Regions from separate parts of the Thermoanaerobacterium thermosaccharolyticum DSM 571 genome, predicted to be linked through region 4. Evidence: riboswitches for the same ligand, from Rfam matches in the RefSeq annotation. Region 4 holds a riboswitch; each other region holds the start of a gene.
The links. Region 4 has a riboswitch for S-adenosylmethionine ahead of TTHE_RS14465 (homoserine dehydrogenase). Riboswitches for the same ligand answer to the same signal wherever they lie in the genome.
Positions count from the first base shown of each region.

Region 1: it holds a riboswitch for S-adenosylmethionine, as region 4 does, so the genes downstream of both, TTHE_RS10465 (methionine ABC transporter ATP-binding protein) here and TTHE_RS14465 (homoserine dehydrogenase) in region 4, are expected to answer to the same signal.
Region 2: it holds a riboswitch for S-adenosylmethionine, as region 4 does, so the genes downstream of both, TTHE_RS04230 (methylenetetrahydrofolate reductase) here and TTHE_RS14465 (homoserine dehydrogenase) in region 4, are expected to answer to the same signal.
Region 3: it holds a riboswitch for S-adenosylmethionine, as region 4 does, so the genes downstream of both, metA (homoserine O-acetyltransferase MetA) here and TTHE_RS14465 (homoserine dehydrogenase) in region 4, are expected to answer to the same signal.

Region 1 covers NC_014410.1:2,092,170-2,096,388, forward strand. The annotation lists gene TTHE_RS10460 (BglG family transcription antiterminator) at 1-1,594, opposite strand, end outside; SAM riboswitch class I at 1,811-1,913, shown strand; gene TTHE_RS10465 (methionine ABC transporter ATP-binding protein) at 1,996-3,018, shown strand; gene TTHE_RS10470 (methionine ABC transporter permease) at 3,005-3,685, shown strand; gene TTHE_RS10475 (MetQ/NlpA family ABC transporter substrate-binding protein) at 3,699-4,219, shown strand, end outside.
Region 2 covers NC_014410.1:864,776-868,994, forward strand. The annotation lists gene TTHE_RS04220 (SoxR reducing system RseC family protein) at 1-204, shown strand, start outside; gene TTHE_RS04225 (DUF362 domain-containing protein) at 388-1,317, opposite strand; SAM riboswitch class I at 1,472-1,566, shown strand; gene TTHE_RS04230 (methylenetetrahydrofolate reductase) at 1,625-2,527, shown strand; gene TTHE_RS04235 (homocysteine S-methyltransferase family protein) at 2,550-4,219, shown strand, end outside.
Region 3 covers NC_014410.1:730,762-734,980, reverse strand. The annotation lists gene TTHE_RS03595 (NAD(P)/FAD-dependent oxidoreductase) at 1-893, opposite strand, end outside; gene TTHE_RS03590 (YtrH family sporulation protein) at 997-1,323, shown strand; gene TTHE_RS03585 (sporulation membrane protein YtrI) at 1,320-1,763, shown strand; SAM riboswitch class I at 1,861-1,969, shown strand; gene metA (homoserine O-acetyltransferase MetA) at 2,033-2,950, shown strand; gene TTHE_RS03575 (APC family permease) at 3,101-4,219, shown strand, end outside.
Region 4 covers NC_014410.1:54,819-59,037, forward strand. The annotation lists gene dnaX (DNA polymerase III subunit gamma/tau) at 1-442, shown strand, start outside; gene TTHE_RS00270 (YbaB/EbfC family nucleoid-associated protein) at 516-851, shown strand; gene recR (recombination mediator RecR) at 865-1,464, shown strand; SAM riboswitch class I at 1,765-1,868, shown strand; gene TTHE_RS14465 (homoserine dehydrogenase) at 1,932-2,543, shown strand; gene TTHE_RS14470 (hypothetical protein) at 2,491-2,721, shown strand; partial or broken gene TTHE_RS14755 (homoserine dehydrogenase) at 2,667-2,816, shown strand; gene TTHE_RS14475 (hypothetical protein) at 2,841-3,227, shown strand; fluoride riboswitch at 3,298-3,358, shown strand; gene crcB (fluoride efflux transporter CrcB) at 3,416-3,817, shown strand; gene crcB (fluoride efflux transporter CrcB) at 3,817-4,188, shown strand.

The DNA of each region.
Region 1 (4,219 bases), 750 kb from region 4:
ACAATTCAATAATTCTTTTACCGTATTCTGCTATGTGCAGAAGCTCTTTATATTTATCGCCTTCTGCCTTTCTGCTGGAAAAATCCATTATGAAGTCTGTATTTAATGCATCTTTTAACTTTTTGACGTCATCGTCTAAAAGTAATGGATTGACAATTACCGTTTTTTTGTCCTTTATATCAAGAGGTATAGTAGATACAATTAAGTCAATATCATATCTATCTTTAAAATCTTTTACTCTAAGGCTTGAAACGGTATCTACAATGTTTAACTGCGGAAACATCTGAAGCTTTGACAAAAGCATTCTGGATGTGCCGATTCCACTTGCACATACTACTAGAATATTATGCCTTTTCGTTTTGTCATTTTTCCTTGCTATAGCTGCTCCAAAATGCATCGCAATATAGCCAATCTCATCATCTGGAACATCAACATCAAGCTTATTCTTCAATACATTTGCAATTAATATACACCTTTCAAACAGTGCACTATACCTGTCTTTTATATCGTTTATAAGTGGATTCCTTATTGCAAGGCCCATCCTTAGTCTAAAAATCGTAGGTCTTAGATGAGTCTTTAAACCACTTAAAAGCATTGAATCATCTCTAAAACTTGTGCCAAATACTCTTTCAGCAACGTCTATCATATCGTATAAAACTTCATTTACAAATTCGTCATTTACATCTTCCGTGTTTGCTCTATATCTGGCACCTTGAAGATGAATTGTTATATAACCGATTTCATCTTCAGGAATAAAGACATCAAATTCTTCTTCCAAATATTTAGCAAGCATTTCTGCAAATCTGTACTCATCTGATTTTTTAAGTTCAAGAAGGCTTTCATTACCTATTTTGATCTTTTCGCCTTCTTTTATTCTCTTTAACGCCAATGCCAGGTGAACTGTAAGCCCCATATAAGAGCTTTCAGCCAGCTCGTAGTCCAGTGATTTCTCTAATCTTTGTATAGCTTTCTCTATCTTCAAAACTGTGTCATAATCAATAAGTCGCAATAGCCTGTCATTGATGTCCTCACTTAATCTGTTTATATTATTGTACCCTCTATTTAAAAATTCCATTAAGTCTTTCGTCGCAACATTGTCATAGAGAAAATTTATTATAGCCTTTCTTATATTGCTTTCATCACCTTTTACATATATGCCAACACCTGGCTTAGTCACAATTGTGACTTTTTGCCTACTTAGCCATTTATCTATTTCTTTTATGTCATAGCTAATTGTAGCAGTTGTGACATTGTACTCTCTTGCAAAATACTCCAGCTTAACAGGCTCTTTCATTTGTAGTAGCTCTGAGAGAATTAACTTTCGCCTTTTCTCAGCATCTACACTAGGACGATAACCTATAACATCAAAATTAAATTTCTCTATATCGCTGTCAGCACCTTCTACTGCCAAAACACCTTCATTGTTTTTCAACTTTAAGTTGTAATCTTTAATGTATTCATTTATGGCATTTATCTCTCTATAAATTGTTCTTTTGCTTAATTTATAATTAGCGACGATATCGTCTAAGCTGGACATCTCTTTTGACATAACTTTTTTTAAAATCTCTAGTTGGCGCCCACTTAATTCTTTCATAAGATTTTGTCCTTTCGTCTATGACAAATTATTAATAAGTTAACTTATCTTACATTTATATTATAAGCGATTATTCTCATAATTCAACATAAACTTGTAAGCACTGTGTCAATATGAGAATGACATAAATTTAATATCTACGAGTATGAAAATTTCGCTTGACTTTTCATTTTTAATCCTATATAATCATTTTAACAATTTAAAAATGAAATTATTCTCTTATCCAGAGAGGTGGAGGGACTGGCCCGATGAAACCCGGCAACCGGCACGAAAGTGCAATGGTGCCAATTCCTGCGGCTTTAATGCTGAGAGATGAGAGAGGATCTAACCTCTTTCATTGGGAGGTTTTTTTTATTGCATTTTTTAACTCTCCAAACTTTTCATAAAGAAGGTGAAATACATTGATAACAATTAAGAATTTAAGCAAAGTATACAGCACAAATGGAAAAGATGTAGTTGCACTCAAAGACATAAATTTAACAATAAATGATGGTGAAATATACGGCATAATGGGCTTAAGCGGCGCTGGCAAATCATCATTAATAAGGTGCATAAACATGCTTGAAAAGCCCACAACGGGAAGTGTCTCCATAAATGGTACTGACATGACAAAGTTAAGCCCAAAAGAACTTCGTGAAATGAGAAAAAAGATTGGCATGATATTTCAGCATTTCAATCTTTTGATGAACTCTACAGTGTATGAAAACATAGCTTTTCCTTTAAAAATCTCAAAAGCTAAAGATTCTGTTATAAAAAAGCGAGTAAACGAGCTTCTTAAAGTCGTTGAACTTGAAGACAAGAAATACGCATATCCTTCGCAACTATCTGGTGGTCAGAAGCAAAGAGTCGGCATAGCAAGGGCGCTTGCCAATAATCCCAATATAATTTTATCAGATGAAGCGACATCTGCATTAGACCCGACGACGACAGAATCAATATTAAACTTGCTGAGAAATATCAACAAACAATACGGTATCACAATAGTCGTCATAACACATGAAATGTCAGTCATAAGAAACTTATGTGATAGAGTCGCTGTTTTGGAAAATGGCGTTATCATCGAAGAAGGAAATGTAATAGACATTTTTTCCAATCCTTCTACGGAGACGTCGAAAAGATTTTTAAAAGATATGATAGCAGAGCTTCCACCAGACATCCTCATAGACGACGAGAATCCAAATGAAGAAATATTGCGTCTGTCATTCTTTGGAAACAGCAGCAACGAGCCTGTAATATCGCATATGATAAAAAAATTCGACGTTGACGTCAATATAATCTCTGGAAATATAGAAAGAGTCCAGAACTCCCAAATAGGAAATCTCCTTATAAAGATTAATGGAGATCCAAGTTCTATAAAAGATGCAATAAAATTTTTAGAAAAAAACAGCCTTAGAATAGAGGTGCTTAAAAATGGTATCATCTAGTAACACAATACAATACTTAATAAACTTATGGCAGCTTTTGGAGCAGCCTTTGTGGGAATCACTGTATATGGTATTTTTCTCTACCCTTTTTTCTGTAATAATAGGTCTACCGCTAGGAATAATACTGGTAATAACAGATAAAGGCCATTTATCCGAAAATATAAAACTAAACCACATATTGGGTACCATCATTAACATTATGAGATCAATACCATTTATAATTCTTATAATTGCAATTTTCCCACTTTCAAGGCTCATAGTAGGTACTACAATTGGACCAACAGCAGCAATAGTACCTCTGTCAGTTGCGGCTGCCCCTTTTGTAGCCAGAGTAATTGAGTCATCGCTGAAAGAAGTTGATTGGGGTGTCATAGAAGCATCAATATCTGTTGGTGCAACAATCCCACAGATAATATTTAAAGTCATGATACCAGAGTCACTGCCCTCACTGATATTGGGTATAACACTTACAATCATAAATATTCTCGGCTATTCTGCTATGGCAGGTGCTATTGGAGGGGGTGGTCTTGGAGATTTAGCTATAAGGTATGGATATCAAAGATTTGAAACAGATGTACTCATTGCAACAATAATCGTTTTAATCGTCTTTGTAGAAATCGTACAAAGATTAGGAAACTACCTGGCAAAAAAAGTTGATAAAAGATGAAAGGATGGTATAGATGAAAAAAATAATATTATTGATTACATTAATATTAACATTATCATTCGCCCTTGTAGGATGCACTAAGGCAAATACTAATGAGACCAACTCAAATGCAGGTACTAATTCAAATAAAATGACAAAAATAGTTGTAGGGGCATCCCCAAATCCTCACGCAGAAATACTTAATGTAGTAAAGCCAATTTTAGCAAAAGAAGGAGTAGATCTCGAAATAAAAGAATTTACTGACTATGTGACTCCTAATACTGCATTAAACGACAAACAAATAGATGCCAATTTCTTTCAGCACGTTCCATATCTAGAAGACTTCGAAAAGAAAAATAATATGAAACTGGTGCCACTAGTCAAAGTACACGTAGAACCAATGGGAGCATATTCAAAAAAGATAAAATCGAAAGATGAAATAAAAGACGGTGCAACCGTGGCAGTGCCAAATGATGCTACAAACGAAGGAAGAGCATTACTACTTTTGCAAAAACAAGGTTTAATAAAGTTAAAAGATCCAAATGGACTCACACA
Region 2 (4,219 bases), 810 kb from region 4:
ATGTATGGCATACCGCTTTTATTTTTCTTTGTAGGTGTGTTTGCTGGTTATGCTGTAGCACATATATTTGGAATAGATAATTTTTCCCAGATGATAGAAGCTATATCGGGACTGTTATTTACGGCTATATCATTTATAGGCATTAAATACTATAGTAAAAAGGTAATAAATAAAGAATACAAACCTGTCATTAAAAAAATATAAATACAATATTAAGATAATACATATGATTCCACTGCAAAACTAATTTTTAACTAGTTTTATGCGATTCCAAAATTTGCCTAAATTTAAAAATGTTTTATCTAATAATAGATAAAGAAGACTTTTGCAGTGGAATCTCATAATATATTTAATAATTAAAACCTTTATTTGTGCAACTTAACATTTTTATGATTTGCCAGGTACCATTTGTTTGATTCCATTTGAATCCAGCGCAATGCCATAGCCATACGCTAAAGTTGAAAAATTTAATTCAGCCTGTTGTAATGGTATTCCTTTAATTGTGACATTTTTTAATTCGCCTGTTCCTACACCTCTTTTGGCGCATTGAAATAAATAGTTTACCCCCTGCGGCATGAATCCAAACATTCTGGCACCTACCGTGTCAGTTGCTACAGGATCGGTTCCTGCTATTATCATGTTTGCATTGATAGGCTTTCCTTCAGATGGGCCTGTGCCTATCATTGCTTCTTGTGCGCTTAATATTGTAAGGTCTATAGAAATTTTTTCTGCCATTGCTCTTATGAAATTGTGGAGGTCATCATGTATTCCTAGATTTTTTTTCGGAAATCCATGTATTTCTGCAGGAGGCCAGCTTAAAGCTATGTTTTTTATTCCAAGGGACACAGTCGCTTCCTCGTGTATCTTCATTTGAGTGAATGAAATCAAAACATCCATCTTTTCATAAAGGTCATTTACTTTTGTAGATTTAACGAGGCAATCGTCAAGCAACAGTTCTACATAAGGTCCATAATTTAAATCCACAAACTCGACGCCCTCTTCTGATATGACTTTATCAATGCCATTATCTGACATGACTTTTGGCGTAGGATCACCGCCAGAACCGGCGGCAATTACTATTCTTCCGGGATTTTTCGATTTTATATACCTGATTAATGCCCTTAATGTATTTGGACCGACTATTGTACCGCTTTGTGGCGGTTTGCTTTTGACAAAATTAGGTGTAATCACAACTGTATTGCCTGCATCTATTAAATTTTGAAGTGGAAGTAAATTTAATGCGTTGTTTAGGTTTTCTATTTCATCAGGTCCTGATGTGATGGAAACTACAGGTTCGACTATTTTTCTGTATCTCATAAAATCACCTCATATATATCTTTTCACATTTTTAAAAAAATAAAAGATTAATTGCAGCATAAAACACCAAGGAATTTTAATGATTCAACAAATATTTCATTGACATTTAAGCATCTGGATTGTATTATATAATTTAACAAATTAATATAATAAACTCTTATCAAGAGTAGCGGAGGGACTGGCCCTATGAAGCTCGGCAACCGGATATCACGGTGCCAATTCCAGCAGCGTATCGCTGAAAGATGGGAGCACATTTATCTCTTCTTTTGGCGAAGAGATTTTTTTATTTTTATCAGGAGGGGTTATATTGTTAAATTCAAAAAATTTATGTCAAAAGCTCAATAACCGTGAATTTGTTGTTACTGTTGAGATGTCAACGCCAAAAGGAGCTGATATTTCAAATTCTATTGAAGAAGCAAGAAAATTGTATGGAATAGTGGATGCTTTAAATATAACTGACTGTCCTATGGCAAACATGAGGATGAGTCCGATTGCGCTTGCACATCTTCTACAAAATCATCTGAATATTGAAACTATATTCCATCTAACTTGCAGGGATAGAAATCTTATAGGTCTTCAGGCAGAGCTTTTAGGGGCGTATGCTCTTGGAGTAAGAAATATTCTTGCATTGACGGGTGATGATCCTAAACGTGGAGATGTACCTCAAGCAACTGGTGTATACGATGTGGATTCTATAGGGTTAATTAAGATTGCAAAATCGTTAAACAACGGTTTTGACTACAGTGGAAACAGGCTGGAGTCATCGACAAGCTTTTGTATAGGTACTACAGCAAATCCAAATGATTTAAGCAAAGAATCAATAGAAAAATTAAAGATAAAAATAGAAAATGGGGCATCATTTATACAGACACAACCGGTTTATGATGAAAAAATATTATATAGATTCCTTGATGCAATAAGCAAGTTCGGCATACCTGTCTTAGTAGGTGTTCTGCCGCTTAAAAGTTATAAAATGGCTGTCAATTTAAATGCAAAGGTACCAGGCATTGAAATACCTGATTACATCCTTGAAAGATTAAAAAACAACGGAAAAGGCGAAGGACTTAAAATTGCGGTAGAGTTTATAAATAAGATAAAAAATCTGGTAAGTGGTGTTCATATTATGCCGCTTGGGAGGACGGACATCGTCGTCGATATTATCAATAATGTAAAAAATATAAAGACAGATATTAAAAAAGAAGTTTTGTAATCACTGTAAGGAGATGTAATCATTGGATATTTTAAAGAACTTAAAGAATAGTGTAATTGTGTTTGATGGAGCAATGGGAACGATGCTTCAAATGAAAGGGCTTAAAACAGGTGAGTGCCCAGAGTACTATAACATAACACACCCGGATATCGTATATGAAATTCATAAATCGTACATCGATGCTGGCGCTGATGTGATTGAAACAAATACTTTTGGTGCCAATAGGATAAAATTGAAAGCTTATAATCTTTCTGGCGATGTACCGTTGATAGTAAGAAGTGCTGTTAAGATAGCAAAGAAGGCTGCAGGAGATAAAGCGGTTGCCCTTTCGATGGGACCTATTGGAGAATTGATGGAGCCTTTCGGCAAACTTACATTTGATGAAGCATATAATGCCTTTTCTGAAGTCGCTGTAGAAGGTGAAAAGGCAGGTGCAGATTTAGCACTAATAGAAACTATGTCAGATATTTTAGAAGCTAAGGCGGCTATTCTTGCAGTGAAAGAAAATACGAATTTAAAAGTAATATGCACTATGACGTTTCAAGAAGATGGAAGAACATTGATGGGGACAGATCCTGTGACAGCTGTTGTGAGTCTTCAAGGGTTGGGGCTTGACGCTATTGGCGTGAATTGTTCTACAGGGCCTGATATGATGGCTGATATAGTAAAAAAGATGTCGGAAGTTGCTCGAATACCTATTTTAGCGCAGCCAAATGCCGGGATGCCTCATTTAAAGGATGGCAAGACGTTCTACAATGTATCGCCGGAGCAATTTGTACATCAGTCAAAAAAACTTTTAGAGTGTGGCGCATCTATTGTAGGTGGCTGCTGTGGCACGACACCGGAGTTCATTAAATTATTAAAGAACGATGTATATAATGTTGAGCATAAATCGACCATGAGGAAAGTGACAGCAGTTTCATCAAATACAAAAACTGTTTTCATAGGTGAAAATAACCCAATATGTATAATAGGTGAGAGGATAAATCCGACAGGTAAAAAAAGGCTAAGTGCGGCTATAAAAGAGGGTAAGTTTAATATTCTGTTTGATGAAGCGAGCTCACAGGAAAATTTAGGCGCTGATATGTTGGATATAAATATTGGAGTGCCGGGAATAGATGAAGAGAAGCTAATGCCTTATGTCGTCTCGCAGATTCAAAATATTGTCAATCTGCCGTTGCAGATAGATAGCAGCAATGTCAAAGCAATAGAAAATGCAGTAAGAATAGTAAGAGGAAAGCCGATTATAAACTCTGTAAGCGCAAAAGAAAAAAGCTTACAAGAAGTATTGCCCATTGTTAAAAAGTATGGTACTAACGTTATAGGACTTACAATAAGCGATGAAGGGCTTCCTAGAAATGCGGAGGAAAGGCTTAAAAATGCTGAAAAGATTGTAAAAACAGCCTTTGACTATGGAATACCAAAGGAAGATATTATAATTGATTGCATAGCTCTTACGGTGTCATCGGAGCAGACGGCGGCGATTGAAACTTTAAAGGCAATTAAACTTGTAAAAAGTGAACTTGGTGTAAGCACGATTATTGGACTTAGCAACATATCTTATGGTTTGCCTGAGCGGCAACTTATAAATACTGCATTTCTTGCCATGGCAGCATCATACGGCCTTGATGCAGTGATAGTAAATCCAAACGATAAAATTACGATGGATATATTAAATGCATCAATGGTTTT
Region 3 (4,219 bases), 680 kb from region 4:
TTACCATTAAAATATTTTTCTATAACGTCAAATGATATGTTTGCTGTAAGTATCGCATTATATATACCTTCACCTGTAAATGGATCAGCAAGCCTTGTAGCATCTCCAATTAAGATAACTTTATCATTGTTATAAGTCCCATCTTTTCCATTCGGAAATGACAGTTGATGCCCGTATATTTTGCATTCTTCTACATTGCCAACTACATTTTCGTCAATCATATTAGAAAGATTTTCCTTTATTTTTGATGTTTTACTTAAAAAAGTTCCAACGCCGATAGACAATCTATCTTTTTTGGGAAATACCCAGCCATAGCCGTATTTTATTGCGTTAAAATCTACTACAACTTCACCTCTCACTTTTTCAATATCGCATTTATCAACATATACCTCTGCTTCAAGAGCAATACCTTTTTCTCCATTTAACAAATTTGCCTTATATGCAACAGTACTGTTTATTCCATCCGCACCTACTAATATCCTCGTTTTATACTGACCTCTATCTGTTTTCACAACGACTTCCTTGCCATCTCTGTAAAAGTCTAAAAATTTTTCCCCATCATGTACATCACAACCGCTCTCAACTGCCTTGTCTATTAAGTATTTATCAAATTTAGTCCTATCCACTTGATATATGATAGGTTTTTCAGTCTCTAGGACTACTGATTTATTGTTTGGAAATTTAAAAGCAATCTTATATGTGGTATCCTCCACATAATCACTTATATCAAGATCTAACATTTTATAGCACCTTGGCGTTATTCCGCCGCCACACGCTTTATATCTCGGCATAGTAAACTTTTCTATCAATAAAGCTTTATATCCTTGAGCTGATAATCTTCTGGCTAAGGTAGATCCTGCAGGTCCACCGCCAATGATAATTACATCATACATCTTTTTCACCTCATATTTAATTATAATTGCAAGGCTTAATAAATAAAAGCCGCACATCAGATATTTTAAATTTTATAGGCATATAAATATATGAGGTGGTTTTATGTTAATAAAAATATTCAGAGTCTTTTTCATACCATATTTTACGTCCCTTGGTGTTGTTATTGGAGGCACTATATTCGGCTCTCTTTCATCACTTTTCATATTTGAGTCTCCAATAAAGATAATCAATTCTATATTAAATGACATAAGGCTTTGGGCTATACTCGTCGGGCTTGGAGGTTCCTTCACAACAATAAGAGGTCTTGAAATAGGGTTAAGCGGCGAATTTACGCAGCTAGCAAAACAAGGTCTAATCCTTTCTGGTGCTTTTCTAGGTTCTTATTCCGGGTTTAAATTGATTACGTGCATAATAGGTGAATTTAAATGAATAAAATCACATCATTCGTAAGTGTCTTTTTAATAGGTGTAATTATAGGGGGATCAATTGTAAATGTGGCAAATGGCATCGTGATCGAAAAAATATCATTTGAAAGAGATGCATATAAATTAAACAATGCAGCACTAAATGAAAAAATAGAAAAATTGAATGAATCATTAAAGAATCAATCCTATAGAGTAGTAACTGATATAAAACCTTATGTTTCTAATAGTGACAGTAAAATCAGAATAGAAGTTGAAAAATATATTAATGAAAAGTTGAAAGATATTTATGGAAAGCAAGTTGAAAAAATTAATCCTGATTTAATTTTTAATATCTTTGAAGGGCGCATTTTATCCATCGAGAATAAAAAAGTATCTTTAAAAGTGAAATACATAGTAATCAATACGACACTAGAAATATACGTAACTGCACAGACAAAAGAATAAATTGATGTACAAAAGATGAATAGCAAGTTAACTTGTTATTGACATTAACAATTAACGAATATATAATTAATTTAACAATTTAATATTATAAATTCAAAACTCATCAAGAGTGGTGGAGGGACTGGCCCTATGAAACCCGGCAACCGTCATATTTTTATGAAAATGGTGCTAATTCCTGCAAAGCGTTTAGCTTTGGGAGATGAGAAGATGTGAATATTTACGCCTCTTCTCAGGAGGCGTTTTTATTTTACGCTGAAGGAGGTACAAAAATGCCGATAAAAATTCCTGACGGACTGCCTGCAATTGATATTTTAGCAAAGGAAAACATATTTGTGATGGCTGAAGAAAGAGCAATTCATCAAGATATACGTCCTCTCAAAATCGCAATCCTAAACTTAATGCCTACAAAAAGCGTCACAGAGACGCAGCTATTAAGATTGCTAAGCAATAATCCATTGCAGATAGATTTAACATTTCTCTATACTGCGTCTCACAAATCAAAAAATACTGCAGCGGAATATTTAGAAACATTTTACAAGACATTTGATGATATAAGAGATGAAAAATTTGACGGCCTTATAATAACAGGAGCACCAGTAGAAACATTAAATTTTGAAGATGTGGATTACTGGCAGGAGCTTAAAAAAATAATGGAATGGAGCAAACACAATGTGTACTCTACATTTCATATCTGCTGGGGTGCTCAAGCAGGCCTTTATTACCACTACAACATTCCTAAATACCCATTAAAAGAAAAAATGTTTGGCGTTTTTTTACATAAAGTATCCAAAAAAAATGTCGATTTACTAAGGGGATTTGATGATGTATTTTACGCTCCACATTCAAGATACACAGAAGTAAGAAAGGAAGATATACAATTAGTTGATGATCTTGAAATACTTGCTGAATCAGATGAAGCAGGGTTATATATAATAAGCACGAAAAATGGCAGGCAAATATTTGTCACAGGTCATTCTGAATACGATCCATTGACACTTAAATTTGAATACGAAAGAGACTTAAAAAAAGGCATCCCTATAAAAGTTCCTAAATATTATTTCCCGGGAGATGACCCAAACAATGAGCCTATTGTAAAGTGGAGAAGCCATGCAAACCTGCTTTTTTCAAACTGGTTAAATTACTACGTATATCAAAAAACGCCGTTTGACATAAACTCCATTGAATAGACATTATATTTGTGCAGGGATAGAAATGTCGATAATCTTCTATTCCTGCATATTTTTATATATATCCTGCAAAATTATTCATTGACTTTTTTACTTCTCTGTGCTAATTTAATTATGCTATTTTAAAATTTATAGAAAGGAATCATATACATGGACAAAGCACAAAAGCTCAAAAAAGACATAGGTTTATTTATTGCAACAGCATTGGTGACAGGCAACATGATGGGGTCTGGCATATTTATGCTTCCAGCTACATTAGCATCAAAGTCCGGTCCCGGCGCAACAATACTTGCCTGGCTTATTACCGGCTTAGGGTCAATCTTTCTTGCGTTATCATTTGCAAACCTTGGTTCGAGGATCCCAAAAGCAGGTGGTCCATATGAGTACTCAAAATTGGCTTTTGGTGACTTTATAGGTTTTATCAATGCATGGCTTTATTGGAACGGTTCTTGGATCGGAAATGCTGCTGTCGTCATCGCAGTCGCAAGCTATTCAAGCGCTTTATTCCCAATTTTATCCAAAAGCCACCTTGCAGCTTTTATATATGCAAGTGCTGTGCTATGGATTTTTACAATCATCAATATAGTAGGTGTAAAAAGGGCAGGTTCGACTCAAACAGCTATAACTGTCTTTGAGATTTGTTTATTTCTATTTTTTATAGCTGTTTCAGCCATACATTTCAAAACCAGCAACATCTTGCCATTATTTCCGGCAGATAAAGGCATTGGTACGCTGTCAGCAGCCGCTACTTCCACATTGTGGGCATTTGTAGGACTTGAGACTGCGTCGATAACTGCTGAAGAAATCAAAAACCCTGAAAGAAACGTAAAATTAAGTACGATTTTCGGTATATTGATAGCCGTAGTTATGTACCTTGCAATAAATATTTCTGCAATGGGTGCAATGCCTCAAAACGAACTTGCTAAAAGTGCTTCGCCAATTGCTGACATACTTAAGCAGTTTTTAGGAAAGAACATCGCAAATGTGATAATCATAGGTTCTGTTATAAGTGTACTTGGAACAACAGTAGGTTGGCTTTTATCAACAGCCCGTGTGGCGTATGCAGCAGGAAAAGACGGATTGTTTCCTGAAATTTTTGCTCAAGTACATCCTAAATTTAAAACACCTCATACATCATTGATTATAGGATCTGTCTTGGTCAATTTGCTATTATTGATGAATTATACGAAGTCCTTGGTTTCAGCATTTACATTCATAATATTGCTGGCTACGCTTTCTTTCTTGCCTGTTTACGCTTTTACAGCAGCA
Region 4 (4,219 bases):
AAATGATGCTGGTATTATATCTAAAAAAGATGTGGTAAAATCCGAAAAGGGTGTTCAAAATGATAAAGTTGCTGCAGATGAAATAAAAAAAGAGCACATAGAAATTACTGAAAGTGCAGATAAAAGCGGTAAAATCGATGCAAATGAAGTCTTTAATAAAGCACTGAATATAATAAAAAAAGATAGGCCGATGATTTTTTCTTTTTTGAGCTTAGGCAAACCGTATTTGAAAGACGGTAATTTTATGATAGAATATCCAAAGGAGCATGAATTCTACAAAGATGAACTGAATAAAGTTGAAAATAAAGATTATATTAAAGATGTTATTAAGAAATTGACTGGAATAGATTATATAGTGAACGTGGTAGTCAAAAAAAATGAAAATGACGAGTTGATTGAAGCAGTAAAAAAATATTTTGGCGATGTAGAAATTATAGATTAATTTATCACTACCCAGCCAAAATCAGCATATAAATAGGAAGAGAGTAGTAAAATATTAATAGGAGGTATTGTGGATGGCAAAAGGAGGATTTCCTGGCGGTTTTAACATGAATAACATGATAAAACAAGCACAGCAGATGCAAGAGCAAATGAAGAAAATGCAGGAAGAGCTTGAAAACAAGACGGTTGAAGAGTCTGCAGGCGGTGGAGCTGTAAAAGTGGTAGCTAATGGAAGAAAAGAGTTGATCAGTATAAAGATTGATCCTGCCGTTGTTGATAAGGACGATGTGGAGATGCTGGAAGACCTAGTCTTAGCAGCAGTAAATCAGGCTTTAAGAAGTGCTGAACGCATGATTGCAGAGGAAATGGGAAAAATTACAGGAGGTTTTAATATACCAGGCTTATTTTGAGGTGAATTAATTGATGAATGTTTATTCGAGGTCATTGTCAAGGCTGATAGATGAATTATCAAGACTTCCAGGTATTGGACGAAAAACAGCACAGAGACTTGCATTTTACATCTTGGATATGCCGAAAGATGACGTTATTAATTTATCTAATGCTATATTGGAGGCAAAAAACAATTTGAAATACTGCAACAAGTGTTATAATTTCACTGATAGCGATTTATGCAATATCTGTAGCGATGAAACCAGAGATTCATCTACTATTTGTGTGGTATCTGATCCGAAAGATGTAGTAGCTATGGAGAAAACAAGGGAGTATCGTGGTTTATACCATGTGCTGCATGGTGTAATATCACCCATGGACGGTATAGGACCAGAAGATATAAAGATAAAAGAATTGCTAGAAAGGATTAATAATAACGACATAAAGGAGATTATATTAGCGACAAATCCCGATATAGAAGGCGAAGCGACTGCTATGTACATTGCAAAACTTATAAAACCTTTTGGCATAAAAGTGACGAGGATAGCACATGGTGTACCTGTTGGTGGTGACCTCGAATATACTGATTCTGTTACTTTATCGAGGGCATTGGAAGGTAGAAGGGAAATGTAAATTTCTTGTAATTATTGTTAAACAAAAATAAATTCGTATCAAAGTAAAAAAAGTTGTGTCAAAGAAAATAAAGTTGTATCATAGAATCATGGTCAGAGGGAAAGAAAAGGCTCCTTCAAGCCATGATTTTTTGTTCAGAATCAAGGAAATAATAATTAAGGAATATTGCTGAACGCTTTTTTAATCAACTTACAAGGAGAATTTTAAAATACAAAGTACCAGAATTAAAAGAATGCTTGACTATAATAGTATAAAGTGATAATATATTCATTAATAAATTTAAAAGAGAATATTGAAAGCCTCTTATCAAGAGTGGTGGAGGGACTGGCCCGATGAAACCCGGCAACCGGCATTTATATGCGTTTGGTGCCAAATCCTGCAGGAAAAAACCTGAGAGATGAGAGGAGCGGCGTATTTTGGCCCTCTTCTCATTGAAGAGGGCCAAAAATTTTTAGGAGGTATGTCACATGGAATTTAAGATTGGTTTGTTGGGGTTTGGAACAGTAGGGAGCGGAGTCTATAAAATAGTTACATCAAGAAAACAGCATATAAAACAAAAAACGGGATTTTATCCTGAAATAAAAAAAATACTTGTGAAGCATCCTGATAAACCGAGAAATGTTAATGGTATAGATGAAATACTAACAACTGATGCTAACGAAATCTTGTGTGATAGCGAAATAAGTGCAATAATTGAAGTAATGGGAGGAATTGATCCTGCTTACGATTACGTGAAAAAGGCGTTAATTTCTAAGAAGCATGTTATTACTGCAAACAAAGAATTAATAGCAAAATATGGAGACGAGCTAAGAAAAATGGCAGAGGAAAACGGCGTATTTTTAAAATTTGAGGCAAGTGTTGCTGGAGCAATACCTGTTATACATCAGATTGAAAGACTCAAAATAACCGATGAAATAAATTTTGTTGGAGGAATAATAAACGGTACGACAAACTACATATTGACACAGATAATAGAAAAGGGAATGAAATATGATGAGGCACTTGCAGCCGCTCAAAAGCGAGGGTATGCGGAAAAGCAATCCGGATTACGATATAAAAGGATTCGATGCTCTGTATAAGCTTGTGATTCTCATAAAAAAAGCATTTGATGTTGATGTTTCTGTTAATTCAATAATGAGATATGGTATAAATGAAATAAAGTATGACGATATATATATTATGCTGGAAAATGGGGATATAAAATTAAACCATTTGCATGGGCTAAATACGAGAAGGGAAATGTCTATGCGAGTGTAGAGCCTATACTAATAGAAGCTAACAATATTTTAGCAAGTGTTGGTAATGTAAACAATGCTGTTATACTGAGAGGAGATCATTTTAAAGAATTTATTTTTATTGGAAAAGGTGCAGGACAAATGCCTACAGGGGATTCAGTTGTTGCAGATTTAATTGATATACTATTGAATTACGGCATTAAAGCAAATCATACGGCAAAACATATTTCAGCTTTTAACGGTAGTTTTACAGATGTATTTTATATAAGATTTAAACCATCTTACAAGTGCAATATAAAAAATATTTTAAAAATTTTTACTGATAATGGTGCTTCATTTAATGAGTCTGTTTATGATGGCAGTACTTATGCAGCAGTTTTCAAGCTTTTTGATAATGATATAAACAGGTTTATAGAAAGTTTAGAAAACAAAAAAATGTGTATAATAGAAAGTCTCTTCAAGGTGTTGTATAACGGAAATGAAGAGGATATTAGACATGTTAATACAATAGAAAGTGAAGTTATATAAAAAATTAGGCAAAATATAATGTATATCATTATGAAATATTTACTTTGAAAACAAATCTGTGATATAATTGTTGTTGTAAGGTGATGGAGCTCACCTTTAAATGCGTCGAAGCTGATGGCTCCTATTGGGTATACTAACTCAATAGGAGCTTATTTATTACTATCTTATGAAAATGGAGGGCAATTTTCATGGAATACATCTATATAGGAATTGGCGGTTTTTTCGGTGCGATTTTGAGATATATAGTTTCGAGCTATTATCAAAGTATATTGCATACTGTATTTCCGATTGAGACTTTCTTTATAAATATTTTTGGATCATTTTTATTAAGCTATATATCGAATTTGACACTTGAAGAATTTAAGGTTAATTTTAATATTAGATTGGCAATTACGACTGGGTTCATCGGTGCCTTTACTACATTTTCAACATTCACTAAAGAAACCATGGATTTATTAAGAAATGGAAGAATTGCAGTAGCTTTGATATATGTATTGCTGTCGATATTGGTTGGATTTATCATGTCATTTATAGGGTTTGAATTGGGAGATAAAACAGCAAAAATATTACAAGGACGTGAAGAAAATTGATGTCAAATATTTTGTTAGTAGGTCTTGGAGGAGTTTTCGGTGCAATTTTAAGGTATGAGATATCTAGGCATATTAAGGAAAACAGAGAATTTATTGTGCCTATTGAAACATTTGTAATCAATGTATTAGGTGCATTTCTCTTGAATGTTTTGTCAAACCCTAAGATTGTACATTTTTTTGATAATGATGTTAGATTGTTTATTATGACAGGATTTATAGGAGCATTTACCACTTATTCTACCTTTTCACATGAAACAATATACCTTCTTCGCCAAAAGCACTATGTACACGCTTTTTTGTACTCTGCTTCCACCGTCATTGTTGGTCTTATCGGAGCTTATTTAGGATATTATATTGGAAATCTATTTTAAATATTGTATTATAATATTGATGATACGAGAA